Regions from separate parts of the Actinoplanes sp. NPDC049599 genome, predicted to be linked through region 2. Evidence: riboswitches for the same ligand, from Rfam matches in the RefSeq annotation. Region 2 holds a riboswitch; the other holds the start of a gene.
The links. Region 2 has a riboswitch for cyclic di-AMP ahead of ACIBQZ_RS03795 (NlpC/P60 family protein). Riboswitches for the same ligand answer to the same signal wherever they lie in the genome.

Region 1: linked by a shared signal. The riboswitch ahead of ACIBQZ_RS00720 (coiled-coil domain-containing protein) and the one ahead of ACIBQZ_RS03795 (NlpC/P60 family protein) in region 2 are both predicted to bind cyclic di-AMP.

The regions. Positions count from the first base shown of each region.
Region 1 is NZ_JBITLX010000001.1:150,107-158,128, forward strand. Features, by position in the region: gene ACIBQZ_RS00705 (ATP-binding protein) at 1-393, shown strand, start outside; gene ACIBQZ_RS00710 (beta-phosphoglucomutase family hydrolase) at 472-1,209, shown strand; gene ACIBQZ_RS00715 (glycoside hydrolase family 65 protein) at 1,250-3,616, shown strand; gene ACIBQZ_RS00720 (coiled-coil domain-containing protein) at 3,679-4,701, opposite strand; cyclic di-AMP (ydaO/yuaA leader) riboswitch at 4,705-4,842, opposite strand; cyclic di-AMP (ydaO/yuaA leader) riboswitch at 5,119-5,267, shown strand; gene ACIBQZ_RS00725 (coiled-coil domain-containing protein) at 5,265-6,356, shown strand; gene ACIBQZ_RS00730 (ABC transporter ATP-binding protein) at 6,374-7,198, opposite strand; gene ACIBQZ_RS00735 (ABC transporter permease) at 7,155-8,022, opposite strand, start outside.
Region 2 is NZ_JBITLX010000002.1:113,951-121,972, forward strand. Features, by position in the region: gene ACIBQZ_RS03775 (epoxide hydrolase family protein) at 1-316, opposite strand, end outside; gene ACIBQZ_RS03780 (MarR family winged helix-turn-helix transcriptional regulator) at 370-786, shown strand; gene ACIBQZ_RS03785 (aminoglycoside phosphotransferase family protein) at 761-1,663, opposite strand; gene ACIBQZ_RS03790 (DNA glycosylase AlkZ-like family protein) at 1,663-2,739, opposite strand; gene ACIBQZ_RS03795 (NlpC/P60 family protein) at 2,815-3,804, opposite strand; cyclic di-AMP (ydaO/yuaA leader) riboswitch at 3,819-3,952, opposite strand; gene ACIBQZ_RS03800 (M56 family metallopeptidase) at 4,088-5,011, opposite strand; gene ACIBQZ_RS03805 (BlaI/MecI/CopY family transcriptional regulator) at 5,008-5,373, opposite strand; gene ACIBQZ_RS03810 (cytochrome ubiquinol oxidase subunit I) at 5,449-6,828, shown strand; gene cydB (cytochrome d ubiquinol oxidase subunit II) at 6,838-7,833, shown strand; gene cydC (thiol reductant ABC exporter subunit CydC) at 7,860-8,022, shown strand, end outside.

The DNA.
Region 1 (8,022 bases), on a different contig from region 2:
ATCACCGTGGTCCGCCACGAGGTCTCGGCACGGCTGGACGCCGGTCCGCTCGGCGAGCGACTGCACGGCTTCGTGCTCGCGATCAACGAAGTGATCACGAACGCCGTGCTGCACGCCGGTGGGCAAGGTCGCATCGTGCTCTCGGTCACCGGCGCGGCGGTGTGCTGCACGGTCACCGACTCCGGGCCGGGCATTCCGGAGCAGTACCGCCGGCCGCCGGAGGTCCCGGAGGCGTTCGAGGTCGGCGGCCGGGGCATCTGGCTGGCGCACCAGCTGTGCGACGAGGTGACGATGGCGACCGGCCCCATTGGGACAACTATCGAACTATGCGTGCGGCTGCCCGGCCGCGAGACCACGTCTGGCCTGCTCAACGAGGGTGCGGCGGCCGGCTGAACGGGGAATGAAACGCCGTGGAAATGTGATCGTGGGCATTGAGGCGTGTCGGCGATCCGGGGCGACTACATTGGGCCAGTGCTCGGACTACCTCCTCATGTGACAGCATGCCTCTTCGATCTCGACGGCGTGCTCACCCAGACCGCCCTGGTTCACAACGCGGCGTGGAAACAGACCTTCGACGCGTTCCTCCGGACGTGGTCGGAGCAGCAGGGGCAGCCCTTCGTGCCGTTCGATCCGGGCGCCGACTACCACCAGTACGTCGACGGCCGGCCACGCGCCGACGGGGTCCGCACATTTCTCGCCTCTCGCGGCATCACCCTGCCCGAAGGCACGCCCGGCGACGGTCCCGACGCGGAGACCGTCAACGGCATCGGCAATCGCAAGAACGAGCTGGTCCTGCAGAAGATCAGCGAAGGCGCCGTCCAGGTCTACCCCGGCTCGGTCGACTACCTGCACGCCGTCAAGGCCGCAGGCTTGCGCCGGGCAGTCGTCTCGGCCAGCGCCAACTGCGCCGACGTGCTGCGCGCGGCCGGCATCGCGGACCTCCTCGAGGTCCGCGTCGACGGGGTCACCGCCCGCGAGCAGAATCTGCCCGGCAAGCCCGCACCGGATACCTTTCTCCATGGAGCAAAGCTGCTCGGGGTGGCGCCGGAGCAGTGCGCTGTGTTCGAGGACGCGCTAGCCGGTGTCGCCGCCGGCAAGGCCGGCGGCTTCGGCATCGTGATCGGTGTGGACCGGGTCGGCCAGGCCGACGCGTTGCGCGAGCACGGCGCCGACATCGTCGTGCAGGACCTCGCCGAACTCCTTAAGTAATCCCCTTACAGACTTCTTCTCAGTTGCGAGAGGCACCACCGTGATCCGTGAACGGGCCTACCCCGTCGATCCCTGGCACATCAGGGAGACCCGGCTGGACCTGGACCTGCTGGCTCAGTCCGAGTCGGTCTTCGCCCTGGCCAACGGCCACATCGGCCTCCGGGGAAACCTGGACGAGGGTGAGCCGCACGGCCTGCCCGGCACCTACCTCAACTCGTTCTACGAGCTGCGGCCGCTGCCGTACGCCGAGGCGGGCTACGGGTTCCCCGAGTCGGGCCAGACGATGGTCAACGTCACCAACGCCAAGCTCATGCGCCTGCTCGTCGACGACGAGCCGTTCGACGTGCGATACGGCGAGCTGCGCTCCCACGAGCGCACCCTGGACCTGCGCGCGGGCACGCTCGAGCGGGTGGTGGAGTGGGTGTCGCCGTCCGGCCAGGCGATCCGGGTCCGCACCGTCCGGATGGTGTCTTTCACTCATCGTGCGATTGCCGCCTTCCTGTACGAGGTCGAGCCGCTCGACGCCTCGGCCCGGCTGATCCTGCAGTCCGAGCTGGTCGCCAACGAGCAGCTCCCGCCGACCAGCAAGGACCCGCGGGTCGCGGCGGTGCTGGATCACCCGCTGCAGGCCGAGGAGATGCTGGAGCAGCGCACCGGCGGCCTGCTGGTGCACCGCACCAAGGCCAGCGACCTGCGGATGGCCGCGGCGATGGAGCACCTGGTGGAGACGCCGGGCAAGCACGCGGTGACCACCGAGGGCCACCCGGACTGGCTGCGCACCACCGTCGCCTGCAAGCTCGAGCCGGGCCAGAAGCTCCGGGTCGTGAAGATCGCCGCGTACGGCTGGTCCAGCAACCGGTCGCTGCCCGCCGTGCGCGACCAGGTGGGCGCCGCCCTGGCGAGCGCCCGGCTGGACGGCTGGGAGGGTCTGGTCGAGGCGCAGCGCGAATACCTGGACGCCTTCTGGGACCACTCCGACGTCAAGGTCGAGGGGGACCCGGAGGTCCAGCAGGCCGTCCGCTTCGGCCTCTTCCACACGCTGCAGGCCGGTGCCCGCGCCGAGCAGCGCCCGATCGGCTCCAAGGGGCTCACCGGCCCGGGTTACGACGGTCACACCTTCTGGGACGCCGAGACCTTCGTCCTGCCCGCGCTGACCTACACGCAGCCGGCGGCGGCCGCGGACGTGCTGCGCTGGCGGCACTCCACACTGGATCTCGCCCGGGAGCGCGCGCAGACCCTCGGCCTGCAGGGCGCGGCCTTCCCGTGGCGCACCATCCGCGGGCAGGAGTGCTCGGCGTACTGGCCGGCCGGCACCGCCGGGTTCCACATCGGAGCCGACATCGCCGACGCCGTACGGCGCTACGTCTCGGCCACCGGCGACTTCGAGTTCGAGCGCGACTACGGGCTGGAGCTGCTCGTCGAGACCGCCCGGCTGTGGCGCTCGCTCGGGCACCACGACCGGCACGGCCGCTTCCACATCGACGGCGTCACCGGCCCGGACGAGTACACGGCCGTGGTCGACGACAACGTCTACACCAACCTGATGGCGCAGCAGAACATGCTCGCCGCGGCGGACGCGGCCAAGCGGCACCCGGAGCTGGCCCGCAAGCTGGGCGTGGACGACGAGGAGTCGGCCTCCTGGCGGGACGCGGCGGCGTCGGTGCACATCCCGTACGACCGGGAGCTGGCCGTGCACCAGCAGTCGGAGGGCTTCACCCGGCTGGCGGAGTGGGACTTCGACAACACCCCGCCGGAGGCGTACCCGCTGCTGCTGAACTACCCGTACTTCGACCTGTACCGCAAGCAGGTGGTCAAGCAGGCCGACCTGGTCATGGCGATGTACGTGCGCGGCGACGCCTTCACCCCGGAGGAGAAGGCCCGCAACTTCGCGTACTACGACGCGCGTACCGTGCGGGACTCGTCGCTGTCGGCCTGCATCCAGGCCGTCATGGCCGCCGAGGTGGGCTTCCTCGAACTGGCCCACGACTACCTGGGCGAGGCCGCCCTGATGGACCTGCACGACCTGCACCAGAACGCCCGCGACGGCGTGCACGTGGCGTCGCTGGCCGGCTCCTGGATCGCCCTGGTGGCGGGCCTGGGCGGCATGCGGGACTTCAACGGCCAGCTCTCCTTCGCGCCCCGGCTGCCGAGCCGGATCAACGGGCTCGAGTTCTCGCTGCTCTGGCGGGGCCTGCGCCTGCGGGTGGAGGTGACGGCCGAGGAGGTCACCTACTCGCTGCGCAACGGTGGCGGCTCGGCCCGCCTGGACCTGCTGCACCACGGCAAGGAGGTCACCATCACCCAGGTGAAGCCGGTGGTGCTGGCGATCCCGCCGGCCGCGCCGACCGGCCCGCCGCCCGGACAGCCGGCCGGCCGGGCCCCGGTCCGCCGGGCCACCGGGGTCTGACCCGGAAACGACGAAGCCCCCGTCCTCCGCGAGGAGGACGGGGGCTTTTCCGCGCTGCCGCGCTAAAGCATCGAGACGTGTACGTGGTCCGTGTGGTCGCTGGGACCGCTGTACGACTTCCAGCCGGTGGCGGGGAACCAGATCTGCTTGTTCCAGATGACGTAGAGGATGCCGAGCCGGTCGGCGTTACGCACCAGGAAGGCCATCAGGTTGTTGCCGTACTCCCGGGTGTCCCGGTTGTGCCAGGGTGCGAAGCCGCTCTTCTGCAGTGACCAGTCACACGCGCGTCCCTTGGGATGCTCGAACGGCCCGCCGTTGCGGTGACAACCGACGAATCGGTTGAACTTCGCCTTCTTCACTTCCTTGTACATGTGGAACGTGCGCCCGGTGATGCAGCCGCCGGTGGTCGGGTCGTCGACGTTGCACGACTCCGGGCTGAACTCCCCGTCGGAGTTGCGTGGCGCCGGTGCGGCCACCGGTGACTTGGCGAGCACGAAGCCGCCCGTCACGGTGGTGCCGCCGACCTTGGCCAGCGCGTTCTCGGCCGACTCCTTCTGCTTCTCCATCAGCGCGAGGTTCTGCTTCTGCGCCCGGACCTCCTGGTCGAGGCGGGTCTTGGTGGCAGTCACCTCGTCGATGGCCGCGTAGAGCTCGCGCAGCTTGCCGTTGTTGAGGGCGTTGATCTCCTCGAGCGAGACCGCCTTGCGCAGGAAGCCGTCCGGGGTGTCGGTGTTGAGCAGGAAGCCCATCGTGGAGATGCCGCCGGTGCGGTACTGCTGCGCGGCGACCGCGCCCACCTCGGGCAGCAGCAGGTCCCGCTTCGCCTCGGCGTTCTTGACCTGCAGGGCGAGGCCCAGCTGGGTCTTGGTGGACTTCTTGACCGCCGCCTTCGCCGTCAGATAGCGCCGACCGGTGGAGTCGAGCACATCGTTCAGCAGCGGATTGTCGTCGCCGTCGTCGGCGGTTGACGACTTCTTGGTGTCGTCGGGGTCGGCGTTCGCCGGGGATGCGGGGGAGAGCATCATCGTGACCGCGGCGAGCGGAGCCAGGGCGAGGATCAGCCACCGGCGGGGTCTTGCCGTCATTCAGAATCCTTCCACGTGACCACCGGCCGGGTTAGCTGACGGGTTCGGGACGGAAGCGATCCCTACCACTGACTCGTGGATTCACCCCGGTACTTCTGTGGTTCCCCGGCTCATCTCGCGACGATTAGATGGTGGGCTGCCGGCACCTTGGGGGCAGCGCCTTCTGGCAGTAACCGGCGGCCAGCTTACCTGACAACAGCCCCGCTGACAGTGCTGCCGCGGGGGTAAAACCGTTACCGGGTAACGACTTTCCGTTACCACTCGATGGAATAACGCAGCTCATAGGCCGTAACGACGTATCAATGTGAGTCGTTGCATTCTCTCCGGCATTCCTCACCCGCAGTGGTCGGTCGATTGCTCACTGTGTGACGACTGTCGATTCCTAGCATTGATGGGTAGTGTTCGTCACGGTCTCAGCGCAGACCGCCGCCTAATCGCCGCAAGGCGAGCCGGGGACCCACCCGAAGTAATGGGGTGAATCCGATCCGTGCGCCGCGCGGATCGGTAGGGATCACTTCCGTCCCGAACCCGTCAGCTAACTCGGTCGGCGGCCGACGGAAGGAATGTTCGTGAGGCTCAATCCTGCCCGCCGGCGATTAGCGACCGTGCTCGCGGCGCTCGTCGCCACCACGGGGCTGGCCCTCGCCGCCCCGACCTCCGCCTCCGCCGCTCCCCGTCCGCTCGCCGCGCCGGGCGACTCGGGCGACGACGGCGAGGGCGGCTCGAAATCCCTCATCCAGCAGCTCGAGGCGGCGTCCAAGGGCTTCGTCGAGGCCAAGGAGGCGCTGGAGCGCTCCAAGAAGCGCCAGCAGCAGCTCACCGCCAAGCTCAAGGAGATCGACACCGAGCTCGGTCCCAAGCAGGCGGCCCTGGACGAGATCGTCCAGCAGTCCTACCGCACCGGCCGGCTCGGGCCGATGACGGCGCTGATCACCGCCGACTCCACCGGCAGCATGCTGGACCGGGCGCGGACCCTGGAGACGATCGCCGTCAAGCAGGACCGCGCGGTGCGCGATCTCAAGGACGCCAAGGTCCAGCAGGAGCAGGCGAAGGTCGCGATCGACGCCGCCGTCCGGGACCAGCAGCGTCAGCTCACCGTCATGGCCAAGCGCAAGAATCAGGCGGAGGGTGCCCTCAAGGCCGCCAACGCCGCGAGCGGGTCGAGCGGCGAGTCGAGCGACTCCTCGTCGTCCGGCGGCGAATCAAGCGGCGGTGGCAGCAGCTCCCAGGCCGCGGCCGCGCCCCGCAACTCGGACGGCTCGCTGCCGAGCGAGTCGTGCAGCCTCAACGACCCGACCACGTCGGGCTGCATCTCGCCGCGCACGCTGCACGCGATGAAGGAAGCGAAGAAGGACGGTTTCACCCGTTTCGTCTCGTGCTTCCGTCAGCAGAACAGCGGTGAGCACCCGAAGGGCAAGGCTTGCGACTTCGCGGCCGACAAGAACGGCTTCGGCGGCGACGCGACCGGTGCCAGCCGGACCTACGGCAACCGGCTGTCGACCTACTTCATCAACAACGCGAGCCGGCTCGGCGTGCTCTATGTCATCTGGTTCCGCCGGATCTGGCTGCCCAGCAGTGGCTGGAAGTCGTACTCCGGGGCCGGCGGCGATCCGTCGAGCGATCACACCAACCACGTGCACCTGTCGATGCGCTGACACCGGGAGTGCGGGGCCTACCGCTTGACGTAGGCCTCGTACTCCTTCAGCACGTCCTCGGTGGTGCCGTCGGCGCGGATCACGCCGGACTCCAGCCAGATGGCCCGCTCGCAGGTGTCCCGGATCGACTGCTCGCTGTGGCTCACCAGGAAGACCGTGCCGGCCTCCTTGCGCAGGTCGCGGACCCGCTGCTCGCTGCGCCGGCGGAACTTGGCGTCGCCGGTGGCCAGCGCCTCGTCGATCAGCAGCACGTCGTGCTTCTTGGCGGCCGCGATGGCGAACCGCAGTCGCGCGCCCATGCCGGAGGAGTACGTCCGCATCGGCAGCGAGCTGAAGTCGCCGCGCTCGTTGATCCCGGAGAAGTCGATGATGTTCTTCACCTGGGACTTCACCTCGGCCGGTGACATGCCCATGGCCAGACAGCCGAGCACCACGTTGCGCTCGCCGGGCAGGTCGTTCATCAGCGCCGCGTTGACGCCGAGCAGCGACGGCTGGCCGGCCGCGTAGATCGCGCCCCGCTCCACCGGCAGCAGGCCGGCGATGGCGCGCAACAGCGTCGACTTGCCCGAGCCGTTGGTGCCGATCAGGCCGATCGCCTCGCCCTTGTGTGCGACGAAGCTCACACCTTTGATGGCGTGCACCTCGCGCAGCGTGGCCGGCTTGGTGCCGGTCACGATCCGCTTGAAGCTCGCCAGCGGGCTGCCGGTGCCGGGCGTGGCGGACTGCTGCACCCGGTAGACCACGTGGGCGTCGTCGACGATGACCGTCGGCACCGGCCGATCGCTGCCGGTCAGGTTGTCAGCCACGGCCGTACCCCTTCTCTCCGCGCCAGAAGTAGACATATCCCCCGATGCCGACCACCAGGGTCCACGCGACCGCTTCGAGCCACAGCACCGTGGCCGAGCCGGCCAGCGGGACGTCCTCCATCAGCGCGTGCCGCATCAGGTCGATGAAGACGAGCATCGGGTTGGCCTCGACCACATTGAGCTGCCAGCCGCTCAGGTTGTCGGAGAAGCGGGTCACCGGGTAGAGCACCGCCGAGCCGTAGAGCCACATCCGCATGACGAACGGCACCAGCTGCTTGAAGTCCGCGACCTTGCTGCCCAGCCGGGCCGCCGCCAGCGCCAGGCCGGCGTTGAAGACGCTCTGCAGCAGGAAGATCGGCACGATGAGCAGCCACTCCCAGGTGATCGGCTCGCCGAAGCCCAGCACGATGACGATCAGCACCGCCATCGAGGCCAGCATGTTGCGGATCTCGACCGTGGTGATCGCCAGCGGCAGGCTGGCCCGGGGGAAGTGCAGCGCCCGGATCAGGCCCATGTTGCCGCTGATCGCCTGGATGCCGGCCTGCACCACGGACTGGGTGAAGCCGAAGATGAAGACACCCGTGCACAGATAGGGGACGAAGTTGTCGACCCCTCGCTGGGTGTCCAGGACGACGCCGAAGATCACGTAGTAGACCGCGGCATTGATCAGCGGCGTGAGCACCTGCCAGAAGACGCCGAGCCGGGTCTTGCCCAGCGACGACGTGACCTTGGCGTTGGCGTACGACGCGATGAAGTGCCGGTAGGCCCAGAGTTGCCGGGAATACTCCCGCAGGCTGGGGAGTTTTCCCGCGGCGCTGAGGCCGTGCCTGCGGGCCAGCTCCTTGAGCGTCAGGCCGGTG
Region 2 (8,022 bases):
CCGAGCCGGGCCAGCCGTGCAGGAGCAGCAGCGCCAGCGCGCCCGGCCGGCCCGAGCGCAGGTGCAGGAAGTGCACCCGCTGGCCGTCGATCACGGTCTGGAACTGAGGGTACGCGTTGAGCGCGGCCTCCTGCGCCCGCCAGTCGTAGCCGTCGCGCCAGCGCTCGGCCAGCGCGCGGACCCGGGCCAGCGGGATGCCGTAGTCCCAGCCGGCGCCGGGCAGCTCGTCGGGCCAGCGGGTGCGGCCGAGGCGATCGGCCAGGTCGTCGAGGTCGGCCTGCGGGACGTCGATCCGGTACGGGGAGATATCGTTCATCGCACTAACGTTAGTGCGACTAACGTTAGGTCGGCAAATGGTATTCTCAGCGGATGGAGCACCTGCCCAGCTGGCTGCTGACCCAGACCGCCGCGCACGCCGGCCGGCTGGTCACCGAGCGCTTCGCCGAGATCGGCGCGCGCGGCTACCACTACCGGCTGCTGGAGCAGCTGCTCGCCGGGCCGGCCAGCCAGGCCGACCTGGGCCGGCGCACCGGGATCCACTTCGGCGACGTGGTCGCGGCCCTGAACGAGCTGGCCGAGGGCGGCTACCTGGAACGCCGGCCGGACCCCGCCGACAAGCGCCGCAACGTCGTGACGATCACCGCGGCCGGCCGGCGCCGGGCCACCGAGCTGGCCGCCACGGCCGCGGCCGTCCAGCAGGAGCTGCTGGCGCCGCTGACCCCGGCCGAGCGCGCCGAGCTGGTCCGGCTGCTGACGCTGCTCAGGGCAGGCGCGGCAGCAGAGTGAGCGCCACCTCCAGCGCCTGGCCGGGCGGGCTGCCACCACCCTCGGCGTCCCACACCTCGGAGAGCACGGCCTGCACAAACCCCCAGGCCACCACCCGGTCGACGGGCATGCCGAGACCGTCGGCGAACTGCTCGACCCGGGCCGGCAGCAGTTCGAGCACCGGCTCGTCGCCGCCGAACGGGTTGTAGAGCACCGCGCCCACCTCGTAGCCGGGGTCGCCGAGCACGCCGTGCGGGTCGATCGCCAGCCACGGCTCCCGGCCCGCCGCCAGCACGTTCTCGTGGTGCAGGTCGCCGTGCAGCACGACCCGCCGGCCGGCCGAGGCGCACAGCTCGGCCCCCAGCTCGCGGGCCCGCTCGACCAGGCGCCGCGGGAACGGCCGGTCGCCGGGGAAACGGGCCAGGTGCGCGTCGAGGTCCCCGATCCGGTCGGTGAGCTCCTCCAGCACGAGCCCGTCCGGCGCCGGGCGGTGCAGGCGGCGCATCAGCGCGACCAGGACGGCGGTGGCCTGCTCGTCCCGCTCCCCGACCAGCGTCCGCAGGGTCCCGCCGGGCTCGGCCCGCTCCAGCAGCAGGGCCCCGCGCTCGTCGTCGCGGTCCAGCACCTCGACCGCGCCCCGGCCCGCGAAGAACCCGAGCGTGTCGGCCTCCCGCGCGAGGTGACCGGCGGTGGGCAGGCCGAGCTTGAGCACGGCCGGCGAGCCGCCGGCCCGCCGGGCGGGCGCGACATAGTTGAAGCTCAACGGGTACGGCGCGCCGACGGTCAGCCCCCAGTCCCGGGCGACGGCGTTGATCAGGCCCGGCAGGCGCGCCAGCCAGCGCTGCCCGTCGGCGCCCCAGTTGCCGGTGACCGTACGGGTGAAGTCGGCGGGGAACATCAGCCCAGTCTCGCAGCGCCGGCACCGGTCACTACCGCCACGCCGAGCCAGTGGGCCAGGTCGTTGATCTCGTGGCGGACCGCCTCGGTCATCGCCGGGGTGCCCGGGGTGTCCTCGTGCAGGGCGTGCACGACCAGGGTGCCGGCCCGGCGGTCCACCGTGGCGTCCAGCTTCCCGATCAGCCGGTCGCCGTGCAGGATCGGCAGCGCGAAGTAGCCCCAGCGGCGGGCGGCCTTCGGCTTGTACATCTCCAGGACGTACTCGAAGGCGAACAGGTCCAGCAGCCGTACCCGGTCGTGCACCAGCCGGTCGAACGGCGACAGCAACGCGGTCCGGCCGGTGAACGGCCGGCCGATCGCGGCCGGGTCGACCCGCCAGGTGCCCGGCACGCCGTCGACGACCGCCGGCTCCCCCACCGGGCCGGCCAGGTTCTCGCGCACGATGCCCAGCGACCGCAACGTCCGCTCGCGCCGCCGGCGGTCCGCCTCCGCCGGCGGGACCACCGGGACGGCGGCCGGGTAGACCCGCTCGGCCAGGTCCCAGAGCCGCTGCCGGCCGCGCCGCCCGGCGATCGCCGCCTCGCCGGCCCGCACCAGGTGCTCCAGCATCTTGGTGACGTTGCGGTTGTCGGTCCAGCCGGTCGACGGCCAGGCGACCACGCTGGTGTCCGCGATCTCGCGCGACAGCAGCGGCCCGGCGGCGGCCAGCCGGGCCAGCACGTCCTTGCGGAACGGCTCGTTGACCCGCAGCCACTCCCGGGTCCGCTCGGGGACCGGGCGGGGCTGCGCCGACGCCACGTGCAGACCGAGGTCGGCGACCGGCCGGATCATGGCGTCGATCTCGACCAGCGTCCGGTCCTGCTCCAGGGCCCGGGTCAGGTCGGCCGGGCGGTACGCCGGGCCGAGCCGGCTCCAGGCGACCAGATCGGCGGTGGGCGCCACCGCGGCCGTCGGGTCGATCTGCAGGAAGGTGAGCCGGTCGACGACCGTCGCCAGGTCGGCCGGGCGCGGGAGGTCCAGCAGCTGCGCGCGGACGGCGATGCGGCGCGCCTCGGCACGATCGAGTCGGTGGACCATGCGGGCGAGGCTAGCGAACCGGGAACGGAAAAGCCGCCACGGTCGTGGCGGCTCTCCCGTCGTGCCGGCGTCCGGTCAGCCCGGGCGGCGGATGCCGGTGATGGCCCCGCTGCGGTCGATCGACGCCATGCGTACGTGGTCACCCGTGTGCGGCGCGTGCACCATGGTGTTGCCACCGACATAGAGGCCCACGTGGTGCACCGGACTTCCGTAGAACACCAGGTCACCCGGTTTCAGCTGGCTGCGGCTGACCGACCGGCCGGTGTTGATCTGGTCGCCGGTGTAGTGCTCCAGGTGCACACCGACCGCCGCCCACGCCACCTTGGTCAGTCCGGAGCAGTCGTAGCCGCCCGGCCCCTCGGCGCCGAAGACGTAGGGCTTGCCGATCAGGTCGCACGCCTTCTGCGCCGCCCGGCCGCCCTTGTCGTCGGTGTAGTCGACCGGGCACGGGCCCGTCTTGAACGCGCCGTCGGCGACGCCGCCGGCCCCGTACGCCCGGACCCGCAGCTTCTGCAGCTCGTCGACCTTCTTCTGGATGTCCTTCTTCTGCTTTGCGAGCGCCTTGTCCCGGGTCGCGATGGCATCGGTCAGGGTGGCCAGATCACGTTTGTCGCCGGCGAGCTGGTCGCGCAGCTTGGCGGCGCCGGAGACCGACTCCCGCTGGTGCCGGCTGATCTGATCGAGGAACGTGAGCTTCTCGGTCAGCCCGGTCGGCGAGCCGCTGACGACCATGGCCTTCATGGCGCTGGGCGAACCCTGCATGTAGGCCTGTCCCGCCATGTTGCCCACTTGCGACATGGCGAGGTCGACCTCCAGCTCCAGCGGTGCGAGCCGTTTGTCGATCTTCTTGAGCTGGGCCTGGTTCTTGAGCAGCTGGTTGTGCACGTTGTTGTACTGCTCGATGACCGGTTCCAGCTTGTTCCACTGCTCGTCGATCTGCTTTTCGATGTTCGACGGCGACGGTGTCGCGTGGGCCGCCCCGGGCGCGAGAAGAATCCCGACCGCGGCGACGGCGCAGGCGATGGCGCGCAGCAGCGCAGCTCGTCGCGCCTCGATCCGTTTCACGTAGGTGCAGTGTCCTTTCTTCCCTCGGCCGCCGACCGGGTCAGCTGACGGGTGCGGACGGGAAGCGCGCCCGGCCACGATGGAGCTGTGGCTTGACCCCGGATACCTGGGTCCCCGGTTCGTTCGCACGATGAGGCGGTGGTCCGTCAGTTCGCCCGGATCGGGACGAGGGGGGACTGCCGGACCGGGCATCACCGTACTCCCGATCAACGGCGATTTGAACCCGGCGGTATCCGGACACATTGCGCGCAACGACAGGTGACGGTCGGTGATTAAGCGGGATTTAAAGCGGCCACGCCGACAGGGCCCGGTCGAGCCACGGCACCACCAGGATCACGGTGGGTAACACCAGCAGGCCCACGGCCCCGCCGATCGCGAGCAGGCTCACCGTGCGGGTGACCGCGCGCGGCTCGGCGGCCGCCAGCCGGTCGAGCCGGTGGCGGCGCTCGGCCGCCGCGCCGCCGAACTCGGCCGGCGAGTCCGGGCTGACCGCGTCGCCGAGCAGCGCGAGCGCCGTCCGCAGCGGGGCCGCGCCGCAGCGCCGCCGGGCCGCGTCGTCGGCGACCATCTCGAGCAGCAGGTGGACGGCGTCCAGCGGCGCCCGGCTGCGCAGCGGCCAGGGCACCGCCCGGTAGAAGGCGGTGAACGACTCCATCACCAGGTCGTGCCGGTGCCGCAGGTGCGCCTGCTCGTGCGCGATGACCGCCGCCACCTGCGCGGTGTCGAGCACCCGCAGCGCGCCGTCGCTGAGCACCACCCGCGGCGAACGCCCCGGCAGGCAGTACGCGAACGGCAGCGGCCCGTCGAGCACCCGCAGCCCGGCCGGCACCTCGGCGGGCAGCTCACCGTGCTGCTCGACGCTGTCCAGCAGGTCGACCAGCAACCGGTGCCGGGCCCGGCGCGCCCGCGAGCGGAGGGTGACCCGGGCCAGCGAGACCAGCAGCCGGACGATGATCACCGCGGCCACGGCCAGCGCGAGGAGCAGCGCGGCCGCGCCCACCGGCCGGTCCGAGCCCAGCTCGCTGACCAGCTCCTGGGGCGCGGCCAGCACCACGCCCAGCGCGCAGAGCACCCCGGTGAGGGTGACGCTCTGCCAGAGGGCGACGGCGGCGGCGGGGGCCCGGCCGGGCCAGCGGGCGGTGGCCAGGATGCCCGGCACGACCAGCGACAGGGTCAGCCCGAGCGCGCCCAGCAGCAGCGCGGTCACGGCTCGCTCGAGCCCTTCCGTGCCGCCTCGATGGCGGCGGACAGGGCCGACGGGTCGAGGCGGCCGACGAAATGCGCCAGGGCCGCGTCCCGGACGCCGTCGGGGGCGGCGCTGAGGGCGTCGAGCATCAGCGCGGCCGTCATCTCCTCGCGGGTCTGCGCGGGGGCGTAGCGGTAGGCCCGGTCGGCCCGCTGCTGGGTCACGACACCCTTCTTGGCCAGCCGGTCCAGCACCGTCATCACCGTCGTGTAGGCCAGCTCCCGGTCACGGCTCAGCCCTTCGTGCACCTGACGCACGGTCAGCGGCTCACCGGCGTTCCACAACTGCGTCATGACCTCGCGTTCAAGGTCCCCCAGTGCCATGTGACCCACTCTACTGCACAGCGTCGTACTACGGGACGTAGTCTCTACTACGAGACGTCGTAGAGGGGGCCATCCGTGGACGTGCTCGACCTGACCCGGCTGCAGTTCGCGGTCGTGACGATCTACCACTACTTCTTCGTGCCGCTGTCGATCAGCCTGGCCGGCACCGCCGCCGGGTTGCAGCTCGCCTGGTTGCGCACCGGCGAGGAGAGCTACCTGCGGCTCACCAAGCTGGTCGGCAAGCTGCTGATCGTCACCTTCGCGGTCGGCGTGGTGACCGGGCTGGTGCAGGAGTTCCAGTTCGGCATGGGCTGGAGCAACTTCGCCCGGTTCTACGGCGACGTGTTCGGGCCCACGCTGGCGATCGAGGGCATGCTGGCGTTCTTCCTGGAGGCCACGTTCCTGGCGCTCTGGTACTTCGGCTGGGACCGGCTGCCGCGCAAGCTGCACGCCGCCACGATCGTGATCGTCGCCATCGGCACCGTGCTGTCCGCGTTCATCATCCTGGCCGCGAACTCGTTCATGCAGAACCCGGTCGCGTACTCGCTGGACCCGGTGACCGGGCGGGCGCACCTCGACGACTTCGGCGCGCTGCTGCTCAACAAGGTCAACCTGGCCGCGTTCCCGCACACCCTGGCCGGCGCGGTCATGGCCGGCGGGTCGCTGCTGCTGGCGGTCGGGGTGTGGCGGCTGCGGGCCGGCGGCGAGGCCGCGTTCCGGACGCTGGCCCGGCTCGGCGCCTGGCTGACGCTGACCGGCGGCGCCCTGACCGCGCTGACCGGCGACCACCTCGGCAAGGTCATCACCGAGGTGCAGCCGATGAAGATGGCCGCCGCCGAGGCCCTGTACGCGACCACCACCGGCGCGCCCTTCTCGGTCTTCGCCCTCGGCGGGCCGGACGGCGGCGAACCGTTCTTCAGCCTGGAGATCCCGTGGCTGCTCTCGGTGCTGGCCAAGGGCGACCCGAACGCGACCGTGCAGGGCATCGACGACCTCCAGGCCCAGTACGCCGCCCAGTACGGCCCGGGCAGCTACATCCCGATGATCCCGGTGGCGTTCTGGACGTTCCGCCTGATGATCGGCATCGGCCTGCTCGCGGCGGCCGTGGCGGGGTACTACCTCATGCGCACCCGCCGCGGCCGCCAGGCGCACCCGCTGCTGCTGCGCCTGCTCCCGCTGATCCCGGTCCTGCCCGCCGCGGCCAACACCTTCGGCTGGATCTTCACCGAGACGGCCCGTCAGCCGTGGCTCGCGTTCGGCATCTCCCGGGTGGCCGACGGCGTCTCCCCCGGCCTGACCCGCGGCGAGGTGCTCCTCTCCCTGTTCGGCTTCACGGTCGTCTACGGCGTCCTCGCCGTCGTCTGGCTGCGCCTGGTCCGCCACCTGTCCCGGCAACCGCTCGCCCCCGCGGAGACCGGCGCCGAGCCGGCCACCGAACCCGTCCCCGTCTACTGAGGAGCGACCGTGGTCACCGCTTGGTTCACCCTCGTTGTGCTCTGCTGGGTGCTGTTCTTCGTCCTCGAGGGGTTCGACTTCGGCGTCGGCCTGCTCGCCCCGGTCCTCGGCCGCGACGACCACGAGCGGGGTGCGGTGGTCCGCACCGTCGGCCCGTTCTGGGACGGCAACGAGGTCTGGCTGGTCGCGGCGATCGGCGTGACCTTCGCGGCCTTCCCCGACTGGTACGCGGCCCTGCTGTCCGGCCTCTACCTGCCGATGGCGGCGCTGTTGCTGCTGCTCGCCGCCCGCGGCGTGGCCCTGGAGTTCCGCGGCAAGGGCGACGGCCCCCGCTGGCGCCGCCGCTGCGACACGGCCCTGGCCGCCAGCTCGGCCGGCATCGTGCTGCTCTGGGGCGCGGTGCTCGGCGTGCTCACCCACGGCCTGGCGCTCGGCGCCGACGGCCAGGTGACCGGCACCGGGGTGGGGCGCAGCACCGCGCCGCTGCTCAGCTGGCCGGCTCTGGCGGGGGCGGGCGCGGCGCTGTTCGCCGCGCTGCTGATCGGCGCGACGTTCCTGACGCTGCGCACGACCGGGCCGGTGCACCTGCGGGCCCGCCGGCTGGGCGGCACGCTGGCCACCGGGGGCGCGGCGGTGCTGGTGGCCGCGGGGGTCGGCGCGGACTCCCGGCTGGTGCTGGCGGCGGCGGTGCTCAGCTTCGGCATCGCGATGCTGATCCGCAGCGGGCAGGAGGGACTGGCCTTCGGCGGTACGGCTTTGAGCATCGCGGGCGCGGTCGTGGCGGTCTTCACGGCGCACGGCGAGGTGGTGCTGCGGAGCACTGTGGACCCGGCGTGGTCGCTGACGATGACGGGGGCGGCGGCTACCGACTCGGCGCTGCGGCTGATCAGCGTGGTCGGGGTGGTGGTGCTGCCGGGGGTCGTGGTCTACCAGGCCTTCTCGTACTGGGTGTTCCGCCGCCGGGTGGCGAGCGAACGGGTGCCCAGCGAGGGGGTGGCGGGGTGAGGCGGGGGCCGGTCGATCCTCGGTTGGTGCGGCATGCGCGGGTCGCGCGTACCGGAATCGGGGTGCTGGCGCTGCTCGGCGCCGGCCAGGCGCTCGCGACGGTTGCCCTCGCCGTCGCCCTGGCCCGGATCGTCACCGGCCGGGACGCGCTCGCGCTGCTGGCCGGGACCTTTGTGCTGCGGGCCGCGC